DNA from 3 places in the Gordonia sp. p3-SID1431 genome. Region 1 is predicted to be linked to each of the others. Evidence: predicted binding sites of a transcription regulator. Region 1 holds the regulator's gene; each other region holds the start of a gene.
What was found. Region 1 encodes LexA, which represses DNA repair genes until DNA is damaged. Its sites were predicted from a motif close to CGAACANNTGTTCG; they were not measured.
Positions count from the first base shown of each region.

Region 2: the regulator LexA is predicted to act here: its motif matches at 2,037-2,050, upstream of M4D77_RS16875 (HNH endonuclease signature motif containing protein).
Region 3: the regulator LexA is predicted to act here: its motif matches at 5,678-5,691, upstream of M4D77_RS03250 (HNH endonuclease signature motif containing protein).

Region 1 covers NZ_JAMBDT010000021.1:48,446-55,790, reverse strand. Annotated here, with positions in the region: gene hrpA (ATP-dependent RNA helicase HrpA) at 1-2,272, shown strand, start outside; gene nrdR (transcriptional regulator NrdR) at 2,246-2,746, opposite strand; gene M4D77_RS07815 (LysM peptidoglycan-binding domain-containing protein) at 2,846-3,385, opposite strand; gene lexA (transcriptional repressor LexA) at 3,611-4,315, shown strand; gene M4D77_RS07805 (phosphoenolpyruvate--protein phosphotransferase) at 4,293-6,002, opposite strand; gene M4D77_RS07800 (DeoR/GlpR family DNA-binding transcription regulator) at 6,152-6,922, shown strand; gene M4D77_RS07795 (1-phosphofructokinase family hexose kinase) at 6,919-7,345, shown strand, end outside.
Region 2 covers NZ_JAMBDT010000072.1:13,564-20,908, forward strand. Annotated here, with positions in the region: gene M4D77_RS16870 (diacylglycerol kinase) at 1-342, shown strand, start outside; gene M4D77_RS16875 (HNH endonuclease signature motif containing protein) at 386-2,005, opposite strand; gene ykgO (type B 50S ribosomal protein L36) at 2,371-2,493, opposite strand; gene M4D77_RS16885 (glutamate--cysteine ligase) at 2,559-4,067, opposite strand; gene M4D77_RS16890 (sterol carrier family protein) at 4,123-4,530, shown strand; gene purF (amidophosphoribosyltransferase) at 4,682-6,292, shown strand; gene purM (phosphoribosylformylglycinamidine cyclo-ligase) at 6,390-7,345, shown strand, end outside.
Region 3 covers NZ_JAMBDT010000006.1:53,338-60,682, reverse strand. Annotated here, with positions in the region: gene M4D77_RS03260 (arabinosyltransferase domain-containing protein) at 1-1,939, opposite strand, end outside; gene M4D77_RS03255 (arabinosyltransferase domain-containing protein) at 1,932-5,312, opposite strand; gene M4D77_RS03250 (HNH endonuclease signature motif containing protein) at 5,722-7,345, shown strand, end outside.

The sequences.
Region 1 (7,345 bases):
CGCCCAGCACCGGCGCTTCGTCGTCCCGCAGTCGGACTTCCTGTCCTACGTGGAGCTGTGGCGGTACCTCGGCGAACAGCGCAAGGAGTTGTCCGGCAGCCGCTTTCGGCGCATGTGTGAGCGCGAGTACCTCCACTTCCTGCGCATCCGGGAGTGGCAGGACCTCCACCGGCAGCTGACCGAGATCGTCAAGAACCTCGACTGGTCGGTCGCGCCCACCGAACTCGACGCCGACGCCGTCCACCGATCCATCCTGTCCGGGTTGCTCAGCAACATCGCCGCCCGCAACACCGAGGGCCGCGAGTTCACCGGTGCGCGCAACACCACGCTGATGATCTTCCCCGCTTCTCCGCTCGCCAAGAAGCCGCCCGCCTTCATCATGGCGGCCGAGGTCCTCGAGACGTCGCGCCTGTTCGCCCACACCGTCGCCGGGATCGATCCGCTGTGGGCCGAGAAACTCGCCGGGGATCTCGTGAAGCGCACCCACAGCGAGCCGCATTGGTCGGCGAAACGCGGAGCGGCGATGGCCTACGAACGCGTGACCCTCTACGGGGTCCCGCTCGTCGCCCGCCGGCGCGTCGACTACGGCCCCATCGACCCGGTGGTCTCCCGGGAGCTGTTCATCCGGCACGCTCTCGTCGAGGGCGATTGGCGGACGCAGCACGCCTTCTTCGACCGCAATCGCACGCTTCTCGAGGCCGCCTCGGACGTCGAGAACCGCACGCGCACCCGGGGTCTCGTGATCACCGAGGACCAGCTCTTCGAGTTCTACGACCAGCGGCTACCGTCCGACGTCACCTCGGCCCGGCACTTCGACACCTGGTGGAAGAAGGCCCGCCGGGCCGAACCGGATCTGCTGGATCTGCGCCCCGAGGACGTCACGGGAGGCACCGACGTCGCCCCCACGGACTATCCCGGCGCCTGGCAGCAGGGCGACACCCGACTCGAACTGCGCTACCGGTTCGAACCGGGCGCACCCGACGACGGCGTCACCGTCGTGATCCCGCAGGCACTGCTCCCCCATGTCCGACCGGCCGGCTTCGACTGGTCGGTCCCGGGCATGCGCGCCGAACTGGCCACCGCACTGGTCAAGTCGCTGCCGAAACAGCTCCGCAAGAGCATGTCGCCCGCGCAGCGATTCGCCGAACTCGCGCTCGGCCGGCTCACCCCGCGCAAGGAGCCGCTCACCACCGGGCTGGCCCGCGAGCTCTCGGCGATCACCGGGATGCGGGTGACCGCGGGCGATTTCGACACCGACCGGGTACCGCCGCACCTGCGCATGCATTTCGCGGTGGCCGACGACTCCGGACGGATCGTCGCCCGCGCCGACTCGTTGCCCGAACTCCAGCAGACCGGAACGCCCGCGGCGCCGAAGACGGTGTCGCGCAACCTGTATAAGACCTGGACCGCCGATGGGATCGGCTCGCTCGCCGAGCAGACGACGGTCGATGTCGCGGGGCAGCGGCTGACCCGGTACCCGACGATCGACGTGGTCTCCGACGCGAAGGGCCACGCGCGCGGCGTTGTCGTCGTCGATGCGGCTAGCCCGGAGACACGGGACCGCCTCCTGCGACGCGGGATCGTCGCCCTCCTCGACCTCGCGATACCTCCGCTGCACAAGCGGATCGCCGGCTCGCTGAGTCCGGTCGAACGACTCGCCCTGAGCCAGAGCCCGTACTCGACCACCGAGGCACTGCTCGCCGACTGCACCCGACGGGCCATTCGGGACACGGTCGCCGACATCGACGACGCAGAGCTCGCCGCGGTTCGCTCACCACAATCCTTCTCGGCGCTGCTCGAACGGATCCGGCCACGGGTCGCCGCGGCCGCACCGGACTACTTCTCGCTGGCCGTCGCAGCCCTCGAACGGATGTCCCCGCTGCGGGCGGCGATCGACCGGCACGCCGGTTCGCTGGCTGCCGACGACGTCGCCGAACAGGTCGCCCACCTCGTGTTCGACGGATTCGTGGCGGCTACCGCGCGACGCCACCTGGAGAATCTGCCGCGCTATCTCGACGGCGCGCAAGCACGTCTGGAGGCACTACCCGCGTCCGCAGCACGCGACCAGGCCGGGGTGGCCGCCGTCGATCGCGTCGTCGAACGGTGGGCCCAACGCCTCGAACAGGTACCCGAGCACCGGCGGGCGGTGGTCGACGACGAAGCGCAGTGGCTCGTCGAGGAGTTGCGCGTGGGGCTGTTCGCCCAGCGTCTCGGCACCGCGTTCCCGGTGTCGGAGAAACGGGTCCTACGAGCTCTGGACCGACTCGGCTGACACGGGTTCGGCGAGCGCGCTCCCGGATCCCGATGCCGCCTTCAGGTCGTCGATCTCGCGCTGGAAGTCCTCCACCGAGTCGAACGACCGGTACACCGAGGCGAAGCGCAGATACGCCACCTCGTCGAGATCGCGGAGCGGACCCAGGATGGCGAGTCCGACCTCGTTGCTGGGGATCTCGGCCGATCCACTGGCGCGCACCGTGTCCTCGACCTGCTGGGCGAGTTGCGCGAGCGCGTCCTCGGCGACGTGGCGGCCCTGACAGGCTCGCCGCACGCCGCGCATGACCTTCTCCCGGCTGAACGGTTCGGTCACGCCGTTGCGTTTGACCACCGCGAGCACGGCGCTCTCCACGGTCGAGAACCGGCGACCGCACTCCACACAGGAGCGACGGCGGCGGATGGCCTGCCCTTCATCTGCGACACGCGAGTCGATGACCTTGGTGTCGTCGTTCTTGCAGAAGGGGCAGCGCATCGTGTCCTCACGCAGGTCGCGGGACGCTGGAACGCACCCGAAGCGTGCGCCCCGCCGCTTGTCGGCCGGCCCCTGTGACATCGAGGATACCGCCCGGCCTCAGCGGTACCGGGGGGTGAGCAGGGGCTGGCCCACCTGCAGCGCGCTCGAGCCGAGATCGTTCATCGCGACGATCTCGTCGATCACGACCTCGCGCGGCATCTCGGGTGCCACCCGGCCGGCGATCGAGCTGAGCGAGTCCCCCGAGCGCACGTGGACGACCTCGGCACTCACGGCGGACGGGGTCAGCGAGTCCGAGTAGTTCTGGCCCACGACACCGAACACCCACACGACGAACGCCAGCCCGACGCCGGCGAGGAGCGCGACCGCGGTGCGGCGGCGGCGACGGAACACCGCCGCGTCGGGTCCGACCGGGCCACGCCCGCGCACCCCGACCGGAGAGCCACAGTGGGTGCCGCCCACCCGCGGGGTCACCGGCGACGCACCCCGCGGTCGGGTGCCGGCCGGCCGGTTGTCTACCGGGCGGCCGCCGTCGGACAGCGGGGCGCGGGTCCGGACGCGATCGGCGCGGTCGGTGCGCGCCCGGACGGCATCGGGACGGTCGGTGCGGACGGGAGCGACGAGAGTGGCGGTGCGCATGGTGCCCTCCGGTGTTCGAGTGTCTGGGATCGTGCGGGGTGTGGCAGTCGGTGTTCGAACATCGATCAGATGTTCGATGCACTGATGTTCGAATTTGTAGCACGACATCCCGACAAAGTCTCGCGACACATCGAACAAATGTTTGAGGTGCCGGTCGCACTCCGCTAGGCTCGGACCCGGCGCAAGCCATCTACCAGCACGTTCCGAAGACGAGAGGAACCGAACATGAGTGACACCGGCGATAGGCGCGGCCGAGCGCGGGGCGCCGACGACGAGGCCCCGTTCGACGCCGCCGCCGCCGAGGCCTCACTCACCCCGCGACAGGCCGGGGTCCTGGAGGTGATCCGCCGCTCGGTGCGCGAGCGCGGTTATCCGCCGAGCATCCGGGAGATCGGCGACGAGGTCGGCCTGGCCTCGACGTCGTCGGTGGCCCATCAGTTGCGGACGCTGGAACGCAAGGGGCTGCTCAAGCGCGACGCGAACCGTCCCCGTGCGGTCAACATCGCCCCGAGTGACACACCGTCGCCGGACACCCCGTCGGCCGGTCAGCTGCCCGAGCCGACCTTCGTGCCGGTGCTCGGCCGTATCGCGGCCGGCGGTCCGATCCTGGCCGAGGAGGCCGTCGAGGACGTCTTCCCGCTGCCCCGTGAGCTGGTCGGCGAGGGATCGCTCTTCCTGTTGCGCGTCGTCGGCGAGTCGATGATCGATGCCGCGATCTGCGACGGCGACTGGGTCGTGGTCCGTCAGCAGAACGTCGCCGACAACGGCGACATCGTCGCGGCCATGATCGACGGCGAGGCCACCGTGAAGACCTTCAAGCGTCAGGGCCCCAACGTCTGGCTCATGCCGCACAACGAACTGTTCGATCCGATCCCGGGCAACGACGCCGTCATCCTCGGCAAGGTCGTCACCGTGATGCGGCGAGTCTGACCTCTCCACCGACCGAACCGTCGAGCACCGCCGCGGCAGCCGCGCGCGCCGCGGCGGGATCCGAGGTGGCCAGGGCGGCCTCGGCGGCGGCCCGGCAGTCCGGTGCGGACACCTCGCCGAGCCGGGCCCCCACGGCCGCGGCAGCAGCAGGCGCGCTGGACAGCGAGGTGACCCCGAGACCGACGAGCACGCAGGCGAGGTTCGGATCGGCGGCGGCCTCGCCGCACACCCCGACCGGCTTTCCCTGACGTGCGCCCGCTTCCGCGACACCCGCGATGAGGCTCAACACGGCCGGTTGCCACGGGTCGGTCAGTCCGGCGAGATCGGCCGACATCCGGTCGGCCGCCATCGTGTACTGGGTCAGATCGTTGGTGCCGATGGACACGAAGTCCACCTCGGCGAGGACGGCTTCGGCCAGGATCGCCGCCGCGGGCACCTCGATCATCACCCCGGCGACCAGACCACGGCCGCGGACCTCGGCGGCGAAGGTGCGCGCCTCCGCCGGCGAGGCGATCATCGGCGCCATGACCCACGGCGCGACGGCCGACCCCGACGCGGCCTGCGCGATCGCGTCGAGCTGATGCGCGCGGATCTCGGGGTGCGCCAGCGCGATCCGATCGCCCCGCACGCCGAGCGCTGGGTTCGATTCATCGGGATGGGTCACGAACCGGAGCGGTTTGTCGGACCCGGCGTCGAGGGTGCGGATGACCACCTTCTGCCCGTCGAACGCATCGAGCACCTCCCGGTAGATCGCGGCCTGCTCGTCCACCGACGGTTCGTCGGCACGCTCGAGGAACGCGAGTTCGGTGCGGAAGAGCCCGACGCCCTCGACGGGGTACCCGGCCGCGGCGCGTGCCGACGACCCGTCGGCGACGTTGGCGAGCACCGCCACGGCCACCCCGTCGGCGGTCTGCCCCGGACCGGTCCAGCCGGCGACGAGTGCGGCATGACGCCGATCCTCGTCGACGCGAGCCCGGGCCGCCTCGACATCGGGCTCCACCTCGATCCGCCCGGTGCTGCCGTCGACGAGAATGGTTGTGCCGGGCTCGATCTCATCCAGGTCGGCCACCGCCACCACGCACGGGATCCCCAGCTGGCGCGCGATGATCGCGGTGTGGCTGGTCGGTCCGCCGAGCCGGGTGACGAGGGCGATGGTGCTCGTGGGGTCGAGGCCCGCGGTGTCGGCGGGCGCGAGGTCGTCGGCGAGCAGGACCGACGGCACCTCCGGAGTGGGCACACCGGGTTCGGGTAGGCCGAGCAGTTCGGCGAGGACCCGGTCGCGCACGTCGTTGAGATCGGTGACCCGCTCGGCCATCAGTCCGCCGAGCTTGGTGAACACCGCCGCGAACTGTTCAGTGGCCGCGACGGCAGCGGCCTCGGCGGGGGCGCCCTTGCCGATGAGCGCGGTCGCGGCACCGATCCAGCCGCGGTCCTCGGCCAGGCCCGCCGTCGCGGCGAGCACCTCGGCCGTCACCCCGGTGTTCTGCGACGCGCGCGTGCGCAGCCGCGCGGCGACGGCGCCGGCCGCGGTGGCGAAGCGCGTGACCTCGTCGGCGCGCCGTTCCTCGGCGATCTCCACACCGACGCCGAGCTTCTCCGGCGAGTGGTCGGGTCGCTCGCCCGGCCACAGCGCGGGACCGTGGGCCAACCCGCCGACCACCGGGGTTCCCGTCAGGATCTGCGCCATCGTCTTGCCTCTCACTCGACTATCGATGTGACCACCGTTACAAAAAGTGCTTGACTTGTCAACACAAACAGGCGTAAACACAATTACTACAACATCCAATCCCACACGCCTCAACAAGCGGGGTGGTCGAAACCGGAGATCGGAGCCGTGTGTACGCCGAGGAGAGACAACAGGCGATCGTCGACGAGGTGCGCCTCGCGGGGCGGGCATCCGTGGCCGCGCTCGCCGAGAAATTCGACGTCACCAGCGAGACCGTCCGACGCGATCTCGCGGTACTGGAACGCGCCGGACATCTCCAGCGGGTCCACGGCGGCGCCGTACGCGCCGAGATCATGCGCACCCTCGGCGAGCTCGGGATCGACGAACGGGAGTCGAGCCAGATCGAGCAGAAGACCGCGATCGGCCGCGCGGCCATCCGGTTCCTGCCGCCCGACGGCGGTTCGGTGCTCTTCGACGCCGGCACCACCACCTACCGTGCGGCCGAGGCGACCGCACCCGATCGGAGGCTCACCCTGTTCACCAACAGCCTGCCCATCGCCGGCCTGCTCGCGGGCACCCATCCCGACGGTCTGCACGCCCTCGGCGGACGCGTACGCGGTCTCACCCAGGCGACCGTGGGCGTCGAGACCGTGGACGCGCTTCGCCGACTGCGCGTGACCACCGCTTTCATCGGGACGAACGGGCTGAGCGAGGCCCACGGGTTGTCGACACCCGACCCCGACGAGGCCGCAGTCAAGGCGGCGATGGTCGCGGCCGCACAACGCGTCGTGGTCCTCGCCGACAGCTCGAAGATGGACCGGGAGGACCTCACCTCCTTCGCCGGACTCGACGACGTCGACGTCCTCATCACCGACTCCGGGATCGACCCGGCCTATTCGGCGGCCCTGTCCGCGCGCGGCGTCGAGGTCGTGATCGCATGATCGTCACCGTCACCGCCAACCCGAGCCTCGACCGCACCCTCGAACTCGGCGCACCGCTCGCCCGCGGCGAGGTGCAGCGCGCCGGCGTGGTCCGCACCGAGCCGGGCGGCAAGGGCGTCAACGTGGCCCGGGTCGTCGCGGCCGCCGGCCTGGCCACCCGCGCACTGCTCCCGGCGCGACCGGGCGACCCGCTGCGGGCCGCACTCGACGACCTCGCACTCCCCTACGACGCCGTGCCGGTCGACGGCGAGGTCCGGTCCAACATCACCATCGCCGAATCCGACGGGACGACCACCAAGATCAACGCACCGGGCGTCACCTTGACGGGCGCGGATCGCGAGGCGCTCGTCGGGCTGATCCGTGAGCACGCCGGCTCCGCGCAGTGGGTCACCCTCTGCGGTTCGCTGCCTCCCGGCGTCCCCG
Region 2 (7,345 bases), on a different contig from region 1:
GGCACGATGGCCGCGGTGCGCTTCGAGGTCGTCGGCCAGGTCGACGGCGTGGATCGCGTTGTGCTGGAGCACTACACGCGCACCCATCCCGACCAATGCCCGGACTGGCCTACCCCGCACGAGGGCGACGGTTGCTATCGCATCAGCATCTCCGGAGAACCCGAGATGACCGTCGAGTTCGGGCATCACGGCGAGAACGGCGACCACAACGTCTCCGGCATGATCGTCACCGCGATGCGTCTAGTCAATTCCGTTGCGGCGGTTGTCGATGCGAAACCCGGCCTGGTCACCGCGCTCGACCTCCCGCTCGTGACGGGTCGGGGGCTCTTCGTGCAGAAGTAGCCGCGCTCGACGACGGCGGGCGATGTGATCCGACAGGCGCGAGTCATCGACTGGCGAGTAACTCCATGAGGTGTGCTTCGACGAGGGACGGCCTGGGTGTGCGTGGTCCTGGGCGGGGTGGTCGGACGTCGATGACGTGGCTGGTTTTCAACCATGATCGGCGCGCGTCATGTGGGCGTGGCTCATCGCCGGACGTGGTGCGTCCGTGGATCTCTCGCCGCACCTGTTCTAGGTGGGCCTGCAACCGCTTGGGTATGTCGGGTCGGCGGTTGATGTGTTCGGGGTTGGGTGGCGCGCCGGGTTCGGCGTTGAGTCGCCAGGCGCAGCGGCCTTCGTCGGGTCCGTCGCGGACTACCCGTGTTGTGTATTGGCCGGGCTGGTCGCCGACCATCCGGTTGTGTCGGGGACAGGCCGGTGCGAGGTCGTCGATGTCGGTGAGACCGCCTTTGGCCCAGTCCTTCTGGGCGTGATGCATGTCGACCTGGGTGGCGGGCTGATCGCAACCGGGAGCCGAGCACACCTCCCCGTCAGGGCGGGCGAACGAGACGAGGCGTTGTTCGCGGGTGGCGAGGCGTTTGCCCCGTCCGAAGTGCAGCGGGACGGTGGTGGCGTCTTTGAAGATCGCCAACCACGGCTGGACCTCACCGGCCATCGCGATCAGGTCCCGGATGGGCAGCAGGGTTCCGGTGGCGGTGGTGGCGAGTCCGGCTTCGCGGATGAGGTCGTTGAGGTCGGTCTTGATGATCAGTTGCACGGGCAGGCCTCGGTGCGAGGTGCCGAGTGTCCCGTCGGCGAAGCCCGCGGCCAGGGCGGCGTCGAGCGCATCATGATTCGTCTGGGCGAGAGTGCGACCGTCGCGGTCGACTGCCGCGGCCAGGGCGTCAGGGTCGGCGGCACCGGCCGGTCCGCTGGGCGAGTCGGGGTCGTCGGGGTTGTTGAGTCCGGGTTTGCCCCACACGGCGAACATCATCGACAACCGGGCGTGGAGTTCGGGAGTCAGCGTGCCCGAGATCTTCGCGGTGCCATCGGCGCGTTGCCGACCGATCCACAGGCCGCGGCGCCTCTTGCGTTCCGAATCGTCGGCCAGAGTGCCGTCAGGATCGAGATGAGCTAGCAACCGCGCACCGAGTTGAGTGATGTCAGCCGGGGTGTGGTCGGCGGCGATCTCGGCCATCTGCCGCTCAGCCGCGACCTTCACATCGTGGTCAGTTCCATGAGGGATCTGGTCGAGGACATCGAGGACGGCCTGCACATGCGCAGAGCCGACAGAACCTTGTGCGAAAGCCTCAGCGAGGCACGGATGTTCAGGTGGTAGGACCTCGCCGCCGAGGCTGGTGCGGTGGGCGGTGGCGTCCATCTGCTTGCGACGCCGCATCGGGTTCGAGACTCGTAGCCGGTGTGTCATGAATTGCATGAGGGTTCGGCACCCCGTCTTGCGGGGCAGGTCGCGGGCCTCGACCTGATCGATCTGCCGGTCTCCGGCGACGGTCAGACGCGCGATGGCGCGTTCGGTCTCCGCGGCCACCTCGGCCAGTTCGGCATCGGTACACGGCGACAAATCCACCGACTGCAGTTTGTCCAGGGTGCGATGCAGATCAGCCACCAACTCGACCACCCGGGGAGCCGGCACGGACGCGTCGTCGGTGTGTGTGATGCCGGACATGACGGTGACCTCCCCCCGAGAACCGTTGCAGCGAATGTACGTTCGAGTGTACACGAGTCCGGCGGGTCTAGCCACGAAAACAATTGCCCGGCAATATGAATCAGAGTCATTGCGTTGCGGGAACTTGTCGGTGGGCGCCGGTAGGATCTCGCGGGACGACGACCACGTTGTCTGGGTCGGGCGGCATCATCGCCACGACGGCAGGCCGCGCCTCGAGTTGAGCGCGCAGTTCCTGCCGTCTGTGTGACTACTCGACGCCGCCCGTCGACGCGGGGACCCTGATGCTGCAGTCGCAGCACGAATGTCGTTTCCAGCGGAGTTGCTCGGCCGCGACGATAGCATTCTGGGCGGCGAGTGCTCGACGATCAGCCCTGGCGCGCCTTGAATCTGGGGTTGCCCTTGTTGATCACGTAGATGCGCCCCTTGCGCTTGACCACTTGTGAACCGGGTTGGTTCTTCAACGACCGGATGGATGCACGGACCTTCAACGGAGCCTCCTTAATGGAAATTGTTTCCATTAAAGCAGGTCCGTCGACTAGCGCCGAGGCGGGTGTCAGACCTCCCAGGTGTGCACCGGCTCGCCCTCGTGCATCTGGGTCACGTAGTCGCGCAACATGCCATGCAACGCCTGTGTCCGGCTCTCGCCCGCGCGTTCGCGGGCCGCGACCGCCTGACGTTGCCAGACCGATCCCGTCTGGCGGGAGATGCACCGGCCCTCGATGACCGACAGGTAGCGCTTGCGGGCCTTGTCGGAGACGCCGAACCTCTGCAGTCCGTCCTCGGCGAGCACGAGCAGCCGGCGCAGGACGAGTTCGTCGGGCCGCACCCAGCCGACGTCGGGCCAGTAGAGCTGCGATTCCATGCCGGTTCGGGCGCCGGACTGCAGGTTCTCGGCGGCGGCGTTGAACGACATCCGCGACCACAGCGGCCGATCGGATTCGACGAGGCCCCGGACGACGCCGTAGTAGAACGCGGCGTTGGCCATCGTGTCGACGACCGTGGGACCGGCGGGCAGCACGCGGTTCTCGACGCGCAGGTGGGCCTGTCCCTCGTGGATGTCGTAGACCGGACGGTTCCAGCGGTACACGGTCCCGTTGTGCAGACGCAGTTCGTCGAGGGTGGGGATGCGTCCGTCGTCGAGCTCGGCGAGCGGGTCGGTGTCGGTGCAGACGGGGAGGAGCGCGGGGAAATAGCGCGTGTTCTCCTCGAAGAGGTCGAAGATCGTGTTGATCCACCGCTCTCCGAACCACACTCGCGGCCGGACACCCTGGTTCTTCAGCTCCAGCGGCCGGGTGTCGGTGGCCTGTTCGAAGACCGGGATGCGGCTCTCGTGCCACAACGCGGTCTCGGCGAGGAAGGGCGAGTTCCCGGCCAGGGCGACCTGCACCCCGGCGATGGCCTGTGCCGCATTCCAGTGCGAGGCGAAGTCTTCCGGCGCCACCCGCAGGTGCAGCTGTAGTGAGGTGCAGGCCGCCTCGGGCAGGATCGAATCGGTCGAGGTGCGCAGGTGCTCGGTGTGGTGTCCATCGGTCAGCGGGACGCCGGTGATGTCGATCTCGAGATCCTCGCCGCGGGCGGCGAAGATCTGCTCGTTCAGCAGGTCGTAGCGTGGGTTCGCCGAGATCCAGTGGTGCGCGAAGTGTTCGGACTTCAGCGTCGGCAACATGCCGATCATGACCAGGTGGCTCGACGTCTGTGCGGCCCGCTGCTCGGCCCGGTTGAGGGACGTCCGCAGCGCCTGCTCGAGCGAGATCGTGTCGTCGGTCGTGAACGGTCGCGGCGAGACGTTGATCTCGATGTTGAACTGGCCGAGTTCGGTCTGATAGTCCGGATCGGCGATCGCCTCGAGGACGGCGGCGTTCGCCATCGCGGGCTGCATGTCCTCGTCGACGAGGTTCAGTTCGACCTCCATGCCGAGCAACGGCTTCGGCGGACGGCCCTGGTCGGTGAACAGCCCGTCGGCGAGCATCCGCGCGATCGCTTCCGTGCCGCGACCCACCTGACGCCGGAAACGAACCCGGTCCTCGCCGGTGAACTGCTGTTTGGACACCTCGGCTCCCATGCGGTCAATACTGCCCGATCCGCATCGGCGCGAACCCTCTTGCGAAGATGGCGGAGTGCCACCACGCAGGAGAGTGGACCCCGCCGAGGTCCGGGCCGCGGTGCTGGCCGTCTCGGACTGGCTCGTCGACCCGACCGTGCCGACCCCGGGACGCGCCGCCCTCGCCGACGCCGTCCGTCGATCGGCCCGGACACTCGAGCAGCTCGCCCCCGGGAACTCGGTCGAGGTCCGGGTGCCCCCGTTCGTCGCGGTCCAGTGCATCGAAGGTCCCCGTCACACCCGCGGAACGCCGCCGAACGTCGTCGAGATGGCGCCGCGGACCTGGCTGCTCCTCGTCACCGGTGTCCTCACCTACGACGACGCCCTCGCCGCGGGCCTGGTGGATGCGTCCGGGCATCGCGCGGCACTCATCGCCGACCTGCTGCCGCTCATCCCGATCGGCCCGCCGGGCGACCGGGAGTAGGAGTGTGATGCATCACTCGACCGGGGCGTCGGGAATGACCCGCCGGTCGACACCGCTGGAAGATTCGCATCGGGAGCTGACCGACCCGTAAACTCACGCATGTCTCCCAGCCCACTCGACGGACCGATTCGCAGCCCCAGGGAGCTAGTCGATGCCTGATCATTCGATCGCCCACATGAACCTGCTCGCTGCCACGACGCCGGCGGGCGGATGCTCCGCACGCGGCTCGGGTGCGATCAATCCGGCCCCGCTGGACGAACCCGAGAACGAACCGCGTGAGGAATGCGGTGTCTTCGGTGTCTGGGCGCCCGGCGAGGACGTCGCCAAGCTGAGTTACTACGGCCTCTACGCCCTGCAGCACCGCGGCCAGGAGGCCGCGGGCATCGCCGTCGGCGACGGCAGCCAAGTGGTCGTGTTCAAGGACCTCGGACTCGTCAGCCAGGTCTTCGACGAGCAGACCCTGGGTGCGATGAGCGGGCATGTGGCGATCGGCCACTGCCGGTACTCCACCACCGGCTCGACGACCTGGGAGAACTCGCAGCCGATCTTCCGCACCACCGACGCCGGGACCGGCGTGGCCCTGGGCCACAACGGCAACCTGGTCAACACCGCGGACCTCGCGGCGCGTGCGCGCGAGCAGGGGATCAAGAGTTCGGCAGCGACGTCGGACTCCGATGTCGTCGGTGCGCTCCTCGCGCACGGCGCCGCGGACAGCTCGATCGAGCAGGCCGCGATGGAACTGCTGCCCACCCTCAAGGGCGCGTTCTGCCTGACCTTCATGGACGAGCACACGCTCTACGCCGCGCGCGATCCGCACGGGGTGCGCCCGCTGTCACTCGGCCGCCTCGACCGCGGCTGGGTCGTCGCCTCGGAGACCGCCGCCCTCGACATCGTGGGTGCGTCGTTCGTCCGCGACATCGAGCCGGGCGAGCTGCTGGCCATCGACGCCGACGGCGTCCGCAGCACGCGCTTCGCCGAGCCGACCCCCAGCGGCTGCGTCTTCGAATACGTCTATCTCGCCCGTCCCGACTCTGTCATCCACGGTCGTTCGGTGCACTCGACCCGCGTCGAGATCGGTCGCCGACTCGCCAAGGAACACCCCGCCGACGGTGACCTGGTCATCCCGGTACCGGAGTCGGGCGTGCCGGCGGCCGTCGGATTCGCCCAGGAATCCGGGATTCCGTACGGCCAGGGACTGATGAAGAACGCCTACGTCGGCCGTACCTTCATCCAGCCGTCGCAGACGATCCGCCAGCTCGGTATCCGCTTGAAGCTCAATCCGTTGCGCGAGGTGATCCGCGGCAAACGGCTCGTCGTCGTCGACGACTCGATCGTGCGCGGCAACACCCAGCGCGCGCTCATCCGGATGCTGCGTGAGGCCGGCGCCGCCGAGGTGCACGTCCGCATCGCGTCGAGCCCGGTTCGATGGCCGTGTTTCTACGGGATCGACTTCGCGTCACCGGCGGAACTGATCGCCAATGGCATGGAGTCCGAGGCCGGCATGGTCGAGGGTGTTCGCCAGGCCATCGGCGCCGATTCGCTGGGTTACATCAGCATCGACGAGATGATCAACTCGACCGGGCAGGCCGCGTCGAGCCTGTGCGCTGCGTGCTTCGACGGCAAGTACCCGATCGAGCTGCCCAAGGAGACCTCGATGGGCAAGGCGGTCCTCGAACAGATGCTGGCGAGCGCGGCCGGCGACCGCTCGGTGGACCCGCTGACCCAGCCGAACGACAACGTCAGCGCGGTCATGCGGCCCTGATTTCGTGCCGTAGGCCCTCCGGTACCGTATGACCCGTCGGCGAACACGCCGGAAACAACGTTCGACCGAGATTTTCTGGAACGGGAGTGCTGCGGTGATGACGGAGCGGGATGCTGCTGCCGACGAGACGGCCGGGAGCTCGACACCGGCGTCGTATGCGGCGGCCGGGGTCGACATCGACGCCGGTGAGCGGGCTGTGGAACTCATCGCGCCCCATGCCAAGCGTGCGTCTCGCCCGGAGGTTCTCGGCGGGATCGGCGGTTTCTCCGGTCTGTTCGCACTCAAGGGCAACTACCGGGAGCCGGTGCTCGCGGCCGCCAGTGATGGTGTGGGCACCAAACTGGCCGTGGCGCAGGCCATCGACAAGCACGACACCGTCGGCCGCGATCTCGTCGCGATGTGTGTCGACGACCTGGTCGTCTGCGGCGCCGAGCCGCTGTTCCTGCAGGACTACATCGCGGTCGGCAAGGTGGTCCCCGACACGGTGGCCCAGATCGTCGCCGGCATCGCCGACGGTTGCGTCGAAGCCGGTTGCGCCCTGCTCGGCGGCGAGACCGCCGAACACCCCGGCCTGATGCAGGACAACCACTACGACATGTCCGCCACCGCGGTCGGTGTCGTCGAAGCCGACAACGTGCTCACCCCGGACCGCGTCCGCGCCGGCGACGTCGTCATCGGCATGGGGTCGTCGGGATTGCACTCCAACGGGTATTCGCTCGCCCGCAAGGTGCTGCTCGAGTGGGGTCACATGGACCTGTTCGGTCATGTCGAGGAGTTCGGTCGCACCCTGGGGGAGGAGCTGCTCGAGCCGACCCGGATCTATGCCCGCGACTGCCTGGCCCTGATCGCCGAGGCCGACGTGCGTACATTCGCGCACATCACCGGCGGCGGCCTCGCCGAGAACCTTGCGCGTGTGATCCCGAACGGGCTGGTGGCCGAGCTCGAGCGAAACACGTGGACGCCGGCCCCGATCTTCGCGCTCATCGGTCAGCGCGGCCGGGTCGAACAGCTCGAGATGGAACGCACCTTCAACATGGGCGTCGGCATGGTGGC
Region 3 (7,345 bases), on a different contig from region 1:
CGATGTTGATGCCGCCCACCGTCGGTGGGCGATCCCACCACGGGACGCCGTAGCTGCCGACGAACCACCAGCCGTTGGTGCCGGCGAAGGAGATTCCGGCGATCGCGAGCACCGCGGCGGCGAAGAAGCTGCGATTGCGTCGCGACCGCAGCACGGCCGGCGCCATCATGGCGCCCGCCGCGGCGGCGAGGCCCGCGGCGATGCCCGCGTACACACCGAAGTGGTGGGTCCACTTGGTCGGCGTGAAGGCGATGAAGAACATCGTGCCGAGGGTGACGGCGACCAGTCGCCAGATCGGTGCGCGCGCAATGCCGTTGGGATGCTCCCGCCGAAGTAGGCGGAGCAACACGACGAACAGGCACAGGATCATCGCCAGCACGCCGAAGCGTCGTGCGAGCGTGCCGTCGGCGGTCGGCAGGATCAGGTAGTAGTACCGGATCGGTTCCTGCCACCACTCCAGCGTCGGGCCGACGTCGGAGGCGACCTTGTTACCCGCGATGAGCGGCGCGAGCGGCTGATCGGCGAAGATCTGGAACAGTACCGCGGTGCCGGCCGCCAGGATGGGCGCGAGCATCGGCAGCAGGCCGTCCCGGGACCGGCGCGACACCAGGGTCTTCACGATCGGTCGGATCCCGGCGAGCAGTGCGGCGACCGCCATCAGACCGCCGGGCGCGAGCGCGAGGGTGAAGGCGGCGGTGACCACCGCGACGGCGTAGGGGAGCAGTCGGCGAGTGGCGATCGCGCGTTCCACGCAGCACCAGGTGAGCAGAGCGCCGACGGCCTCGGCCGGTTCCGGACGCAGACCGTTGTTGAACGGCAACCAGATCGCGAGGAAGACGAACGCGGCCGACCACACCGCCGGCGTGCTGTGCCGCACCGCGCGGCCCAGGCGCGGGATGACCTCTCGGCTGATGAGCCACCAGCCCAGCAACCCGAGGAGGAAGGCCGGTAGTCGCATGAACGGTGCCGCGACGCTCACGTCCGTCATGGCCGAGATGACCTGGAAGTGCCAGCCGAACGGGTCCTGCGGCACACCGAAGTAGCGGAAGTAGTTGTCGGCGTACCCGGCGTCTCCGGTGATCCGGCCGACGATGAAGTTGTAGCCGTCGTCGGAGGTGTTGGCGCCCGCGAACCACCAGAAGGCGAGAATCGCGAACACCGCGACATCGGGCGGCCGGATCGTGAACCAGCCCGACGGCAGGAAACGCTTGTGGCTGCGGCCGTCCCGGCGGTCCAGGATGCCGAGCGCGATCAGCGAGACGATCGTCATGAGGATGCCGAGCACGATCGCGGTGAGCTTCAGCAGGGTCGGGGTGCTGACGTAGCGGGTGTCGATGGTGGCGCGCAGCGACAACCCGTCACGAGAGACATCGGCGGGCAGATCGCTGTAGACGCCGACGATCTGGGGACGCATCTCGTGGTCGGCCAGCGCGAAGCCGTGCGCGGCGCCGGAGTCCGCGGCCGGTTCGGGCAGGCCCTCGAATCGTCCGCTCACCCCCTCGCCGTCGGCCCGGAAGACGATGCGACAGTTCGGATTCGATTGCGCAGCCGCTCGATCGGTGTTCAGCAGGGCGACGTTGCGGTCGGTGAGGGTCAGAGCGTCGGACGTCGCCCGGACGAAGAGCCCGCGGGCCCCGGCGTCCTGGCCGCCTTCGGGGATCGTCGACAGCAGTACTCCGCCCTGGCCGGGCAGGCGGGTGGCGAGTGAACACGGAACCGACGTCTCCATGTCGATCGGCACGAAGGAGACCAGCGGGGCGGCGACATCGGAGACGTCGCCGCCCTGCGGCCACTGCAGTTCGGCGGTCGACTGGTTCACCGGCAACAGCGGGGAGAGGATCGCCAGCAGGAATCCGAGCAGACCGGTGACGGTCGCGACGATCTTCGGGTTGACCGTGGTCGCCAGACGGGACGTACGAGGCGTACGGGACTCACTCATCGGATTGGGGCTCCACCCTGATCGAGCCGGCTCGTGACCAGCCCCATTGCGTCGTCTGTGCCGTGTCGATCCGCGCGTCCGGTGCGTCGGACACGAGCGGGGTCAGCTTCTCCAGTGCGCCCCAGTCGCGCACCCAGTCGTCCTGCAGGTACGTCGAGACCGCCGACGCGGACGTGGTGGCCTCCGAGATCCCCAGCAACCCGCCGTCCACGCCGGCCTGCCACGTCTTGGACTGGGAGTTCGTCAGCGGATAGTCACCCAGGATGCGCCACTGCGGGACCTGGGCGACGCCGTGGGACACACCCATCGGCCGCTGGCACGGGAAGTGCGACGCCACCCCGAAGTCGATGAGGGTGGGTACCGTCGAGCCGACGACTGCCTGCAGCGTCTGCAACCGCGGTGCGCGCGGCGGGGTGATCCCGATGAACTGCTTCTCGCCGAGGTTGTTGTCCTGCAGCGACAACCGCATCACGGTCGCGCGCGGCGGGGCGGCCGACATCGGTACGCGCATGTTGCGCCAGGGCATGTTCAGGATCACGGGACCGGGGTCGATGGGCAGGATGTCCGGGCCGACCTGTTCGAAGTTCCCGTCCGCACCCGGGCGGCCGAACTGCACCACCATCTTCTGCCCGAAGTTGCGTACGCCGAAGGTGTCGATGGTCGAGACGGCGCCCGCGGTGCTGAACACCAGCAGCGGCGACGCGGCACGGTCGGCGGGCAGGTCGTACCAGCCGGTCGTGAGCCGGGCCTCGCCCGGATACCCGTAGCTGCCCAGGACCGGCGTGGTGGCGGGGTCGAGCCCGTACGGCAACTTGGCGGTGGAACCGTTCACGGTTTCCGGTCCGCGCCCGCCGGTGGTCCCGGCGCCCAGCCCGCCGGTGATCGCGAACGGGCGGGCCATACTCGCCGACACGTTCATCTGTCCGGGGCGCTGGCTACCCGGCTCGGGCTGGAGGTCGTCGGGAATCCCGTTCGGGGAGAACCCGACCGGGTTCTCACCGCGCAGTGCCTGCGTCGTGGTGGCGCCGTCGGCCGGGATCAGCATGCCGGCGTTGGGGTCGAGTTCGACGAGGACATCGTCGGCGAGGCCACAGCTGTTGCCGCGCAGCGCGTTCAGGTTCTCGGCGAGTGCGGTCGACGCCGGGTACCGGGTCACCGCGGCTTTGGCGAACAGCAGCAACTCCACGATCACCAGCAGACCGGCGATCACCGCCAGTGGTGAGGAGGCGAGAAAGAGTCGTCGGCGATCGGCTCGGGTCTCGCCGGGCCCGGTGTCGGCATGTGCGAGACCGCGATTGGTCACGTAGTCCAGCCGCAGGTGTTGCCAGACCGCGACCGCGGCCGCGAGCACGGCGAGGATGAGGAACAGCGTCGACGCCTGGTAGCCGGCGATGACGGGGGCGCGGTCGAACCAGGAGATGCCGTATTCGTAGAGGAACGGCCACGAGTTGTATCCGGCCATCGCGGCGGCCATCGCGAACAACAGTCCGGAGACGAAGACCGTCAGGTTTCGCGCCGAACGGGCCGCCGACTGGGCCACGGCGACGGTGGCCGCCGCCGCGATCGCCGCCGCCAGCCCGGCGAGCACGCCGAACTGGATGGTCCACTTGGTCGGCGTGAACGCGAACAGGAGGAGGGTGACCCCGACGGCGCCGATGAGACGCCACACGGGTCCCGGGTCGACTCCGCGAATCCTCGTGCGCCGCAACATGACCGCGACCGTGACGAACAGGCCGGCGAGTAGCAGGAGCAGCGGTACGCGACGGGTGAGGGCGCCGTCGTCGGTCACGACCGAGATGAAGTAGTACCGCAGGAACTCCTGGTGCCAGGAGATGACCGGCCCGACCGAGTAGCGCAGCTTGATCGCTTCGAGGACGGTGGCCAGGGTCTGATCGCGGAACACCACGATCAGGACCAGCATGCCTGCGGCCGCGATCGGCGCGAGGAGGGCGAGCGTTGCCGCCCAACGGGATCCGTCCATCCGGTTCCGTCGGTCGATGAGGATGTGCAGCAGTGAGCGGGCCGCCACCAGCAGGATGGCCACGCCGACGACGCCGTGCGGGGCGAGCGCCAGGGTGAAGCCCGCGACGAGGGCGGCCAGTGCCGCGGGCAGGAGCCGCCGGGTCGCGATGGCGTATTCCGCTGCCCACCAGGTCAGCAGCGAACCGAGGACGATGATCCCCTCGCTGCGCAAGCCGCTGCAGAACGGCAACCAGAACGCGGTGAACGTCAGGGCGCCCGCCCAGATGGCCGACGAACTGCGCCGTACCGCGGGGCCGAGGCGTGGCAGCAGCACCCGGCTCAGGACGAACCACGACACGAGTCCGGCGACGAGTTGCGGGATGTGCATCCACAGCACCGACGGCGAGACCGACGACCACGCCGCGAGGAAGCTGTAGTACCAGTCGAACGGTGCTTCGGGGATGCCGTAGAAGCGGTAGTAGTTGGCGAGGTAGCCGAAACCGTCGGCGGTACGGCCCATGTTGAGGATGTAACCGTCGTCGGGCGAACCGGCCCCGAGGACGCTCCAAACCAGCAGGATCGCGGTGACGACCAAGTCGCTGGCCCGGGGTTTCAGTGAATGCCACCACGAGCGGGTGCGCGCGCCGATCCGCCGGTGGTACCCGCCGATGCGGTCGAGCAGCCCGAGCGCGACGACGGCGACGAGTACCGACAGCGCGGCGAGCACCATCACGATGATCTTGAGGATCGACGGGGACGACTCGTACCGGTTGTCGATGGCCACCTGCACGCGCAGGCCGTTACCAGCGGCGTCGCGTGCCTGTTCCGGGCTGAGGTTGCTGAAGATGCCGTCGACCTGCGGGCGGCGGTCCGGCGGCAGGGTCGTCCACTCGCCGAGCCCGACGAACTGCGCACCCGGGCCGGTGGGGGCGGAGAAGATGCGCAGTTCCGAGCATCGGCTCAGGTCGGCGCGGGAGGCGGTCGCGGCGAGACTGTTCCGGAAGGTCACGGTGATCGCGGCGTCGGTGGCGGTGACCCACAGCGACGACGACTTCGAGCGCGGCGCATTGGTCGGCATCGTGGCGAGGACCACGCCGTCCGGTGCCGACGCCAGCGTCGCGCACGGAATGCGGGCGTCGAGGGTCTGCGGGGTCTGCGCGATGAGGGGCGCCATCACCGACGACGTGTCGGCGTTCAGATCCTGCCCGGCCGGCCACTCGAAACCTGCGTCGACGGCCTTGACCGGCAGCAGCGGGGTGAGGGCACACAGCACGATGCCGGCGACCCCCGCCACGATCGCGATCCACCGCGCGGTGCCCGCGGAGATCCTGGTCCCGTGCCCCGACGATTCCGGCCCCGACGAGGACGGTTCGGCGGAATCCTCAGGCGAGGTCGGGGCTGTCACAGGCACGGTGCCTCATCGTAAGCGACGTCCCCCGGGGTACCTAGGGCCCACCCCGCGGCTCTAAAGGTTGAGGTGCGTGAGCGCCGGTACCCCTGCTCCCTGATCCGAAAGAACGACACAACCATTGCGTCGAGAGCTGAGGAGCGGCCGGAGCTTGCGGAGGGCGCGGCCAACCACTGCTCCCTGAGGAGCGGCCGGAGCTTGCGGAGGGCGCGTCACGAAGGGTCCCACACCGCAAAGACCGCACAGTTCTTGCCCGCAGGCGGAGACTACCAGCAACCACCGACAATCCAAGGTGGCAACTCCGCGCAGCAAAGATTCTGTTGGACAACGTATTTCGAGCTGCCGTTTACCCTTCTTTCGTGTACAGTCGAACGTACATTCGCAGCAACGGTTCTCGGGCGAGGTGACCGTCATGTCCGACACCACACGCGTCGGTGGCGATTCGACAGCGCCGCAACCGCGTGCCGTTGAGTTGGTGGCCGATCTCCACCGCACCCTCGACAAGTTGCAGACCGTGGATCTGTCACCGTGTACCGATGCCGAACTCGCTGAAGTGGCCGCGGAGACCGAACGCGCCATCGCACGTCTGACCGTCGCCGGAGACCGGCAGATCGATCAGGCCGTCGCTCGCGACCTGCCCCGCAAGGCCGGCTGCCGGACCCTCATGCAGTACATGACACATCGGCTACGAGTCTCGAACCCGATGCGCCGCCGTAAGCAGATGGACGCCACCGCCCACCGGACCAGCCTCGGCGGCGAGGTCCTCCCACCCGAATACCCCTGCCTCGCGGAAGCTTTCGCACAAGGCGCGGTCGGCACCGCGCACGTGCAGGCCGCATTGGATGTCCTCGACCGCATCCCGGTCGCCGTCGACCACGACATCAAGGTCGCCGCTGAGCGGCAGATGGCCGAGATCGCCACCGACCACACCCCCGCTGAGATCACCCAACTCGGTGCCCGCCTGCTCGCCCACCTCGACCCCGACGGCACCCTGACCGACGACACCGACCAGAAACGACGCCGCGGCCTGTGGATCGGTCGGCAACGCGCCGATGGCACCGCCAAGATCTCCGGCACCCTGACACCCGCACTCGCCGCCCGACTCACCATGATGTTCGCCGTGTGGGGCAAACCCGGACTCAATAACCCCGACGACCCCGCCTCGCCCAGCGGGCCGGCCGGTGCCGCCGACCCCGACGCCCTGGCCACCGCAGCCGACCGCGACGGCCGCACCCTCGCCCAGTCCAATCACGACGCGCTCGACGCTGCACTCGCCGCAGGTTTCGCCGACGGCGCACTCGGCACCTCGCACCGCGGCCTGCCCGTCCAACTGATCATCAAAGCCGACCTCGGCGACCTCGTCCGCGAAGCCGGACTCGCGACCACCGCCACCGGAACCCTGCTGCCCATCCGGGACTTGATCGCGATGGCCGGTGACGTCCAGCCGTGGTTGGCGATCTTCAAAGACGCCACCACTGTGCCGCTGCACTTCGGGCGCGGCAGACGTCTGGCCACCCGCGAACAGCGCCTCGTCTCTTTCGCCCGCCCCGACGGGGAAGTGTGCTCGGCACCCGGGTGTGATCAGCCCGCCACCCAGGTCGACATGCATCACGCCCACAGGGATTGGGCCAAGGGCGGTCTCACCGACATCGACGACCTCGCCCCGGCCTGCCCGCGACATAACCGGATGGTCGGTGACCAGCCCGGGCAGTACACCACCCGCATCGCCCGGTCCGGACCCGACGAAGGCCGCTGCCTGTGGCGGTTGAACGCCGAACCCGGTGCACCGCCCAACCCCGAGCGCCTCAACCGCCGACCCGACATACCCCGGCGGTTCGCAGAACACCTGAACACCGTGCGCAACGAGATCCACGGACCTGCCACCAGGTCCGGCGATGACTCGCGCCCAACCCTTCGTGACGCGCCCTACGCAAGCTCCGGGCGCTCCTCAGGGAGCAGCGGGCGCCCCGACGCCGTCGGCTACGGCGACCGCGGCCGGCGCCTCGAACTCGCTTATCGCGAACTGGTCCATCCGC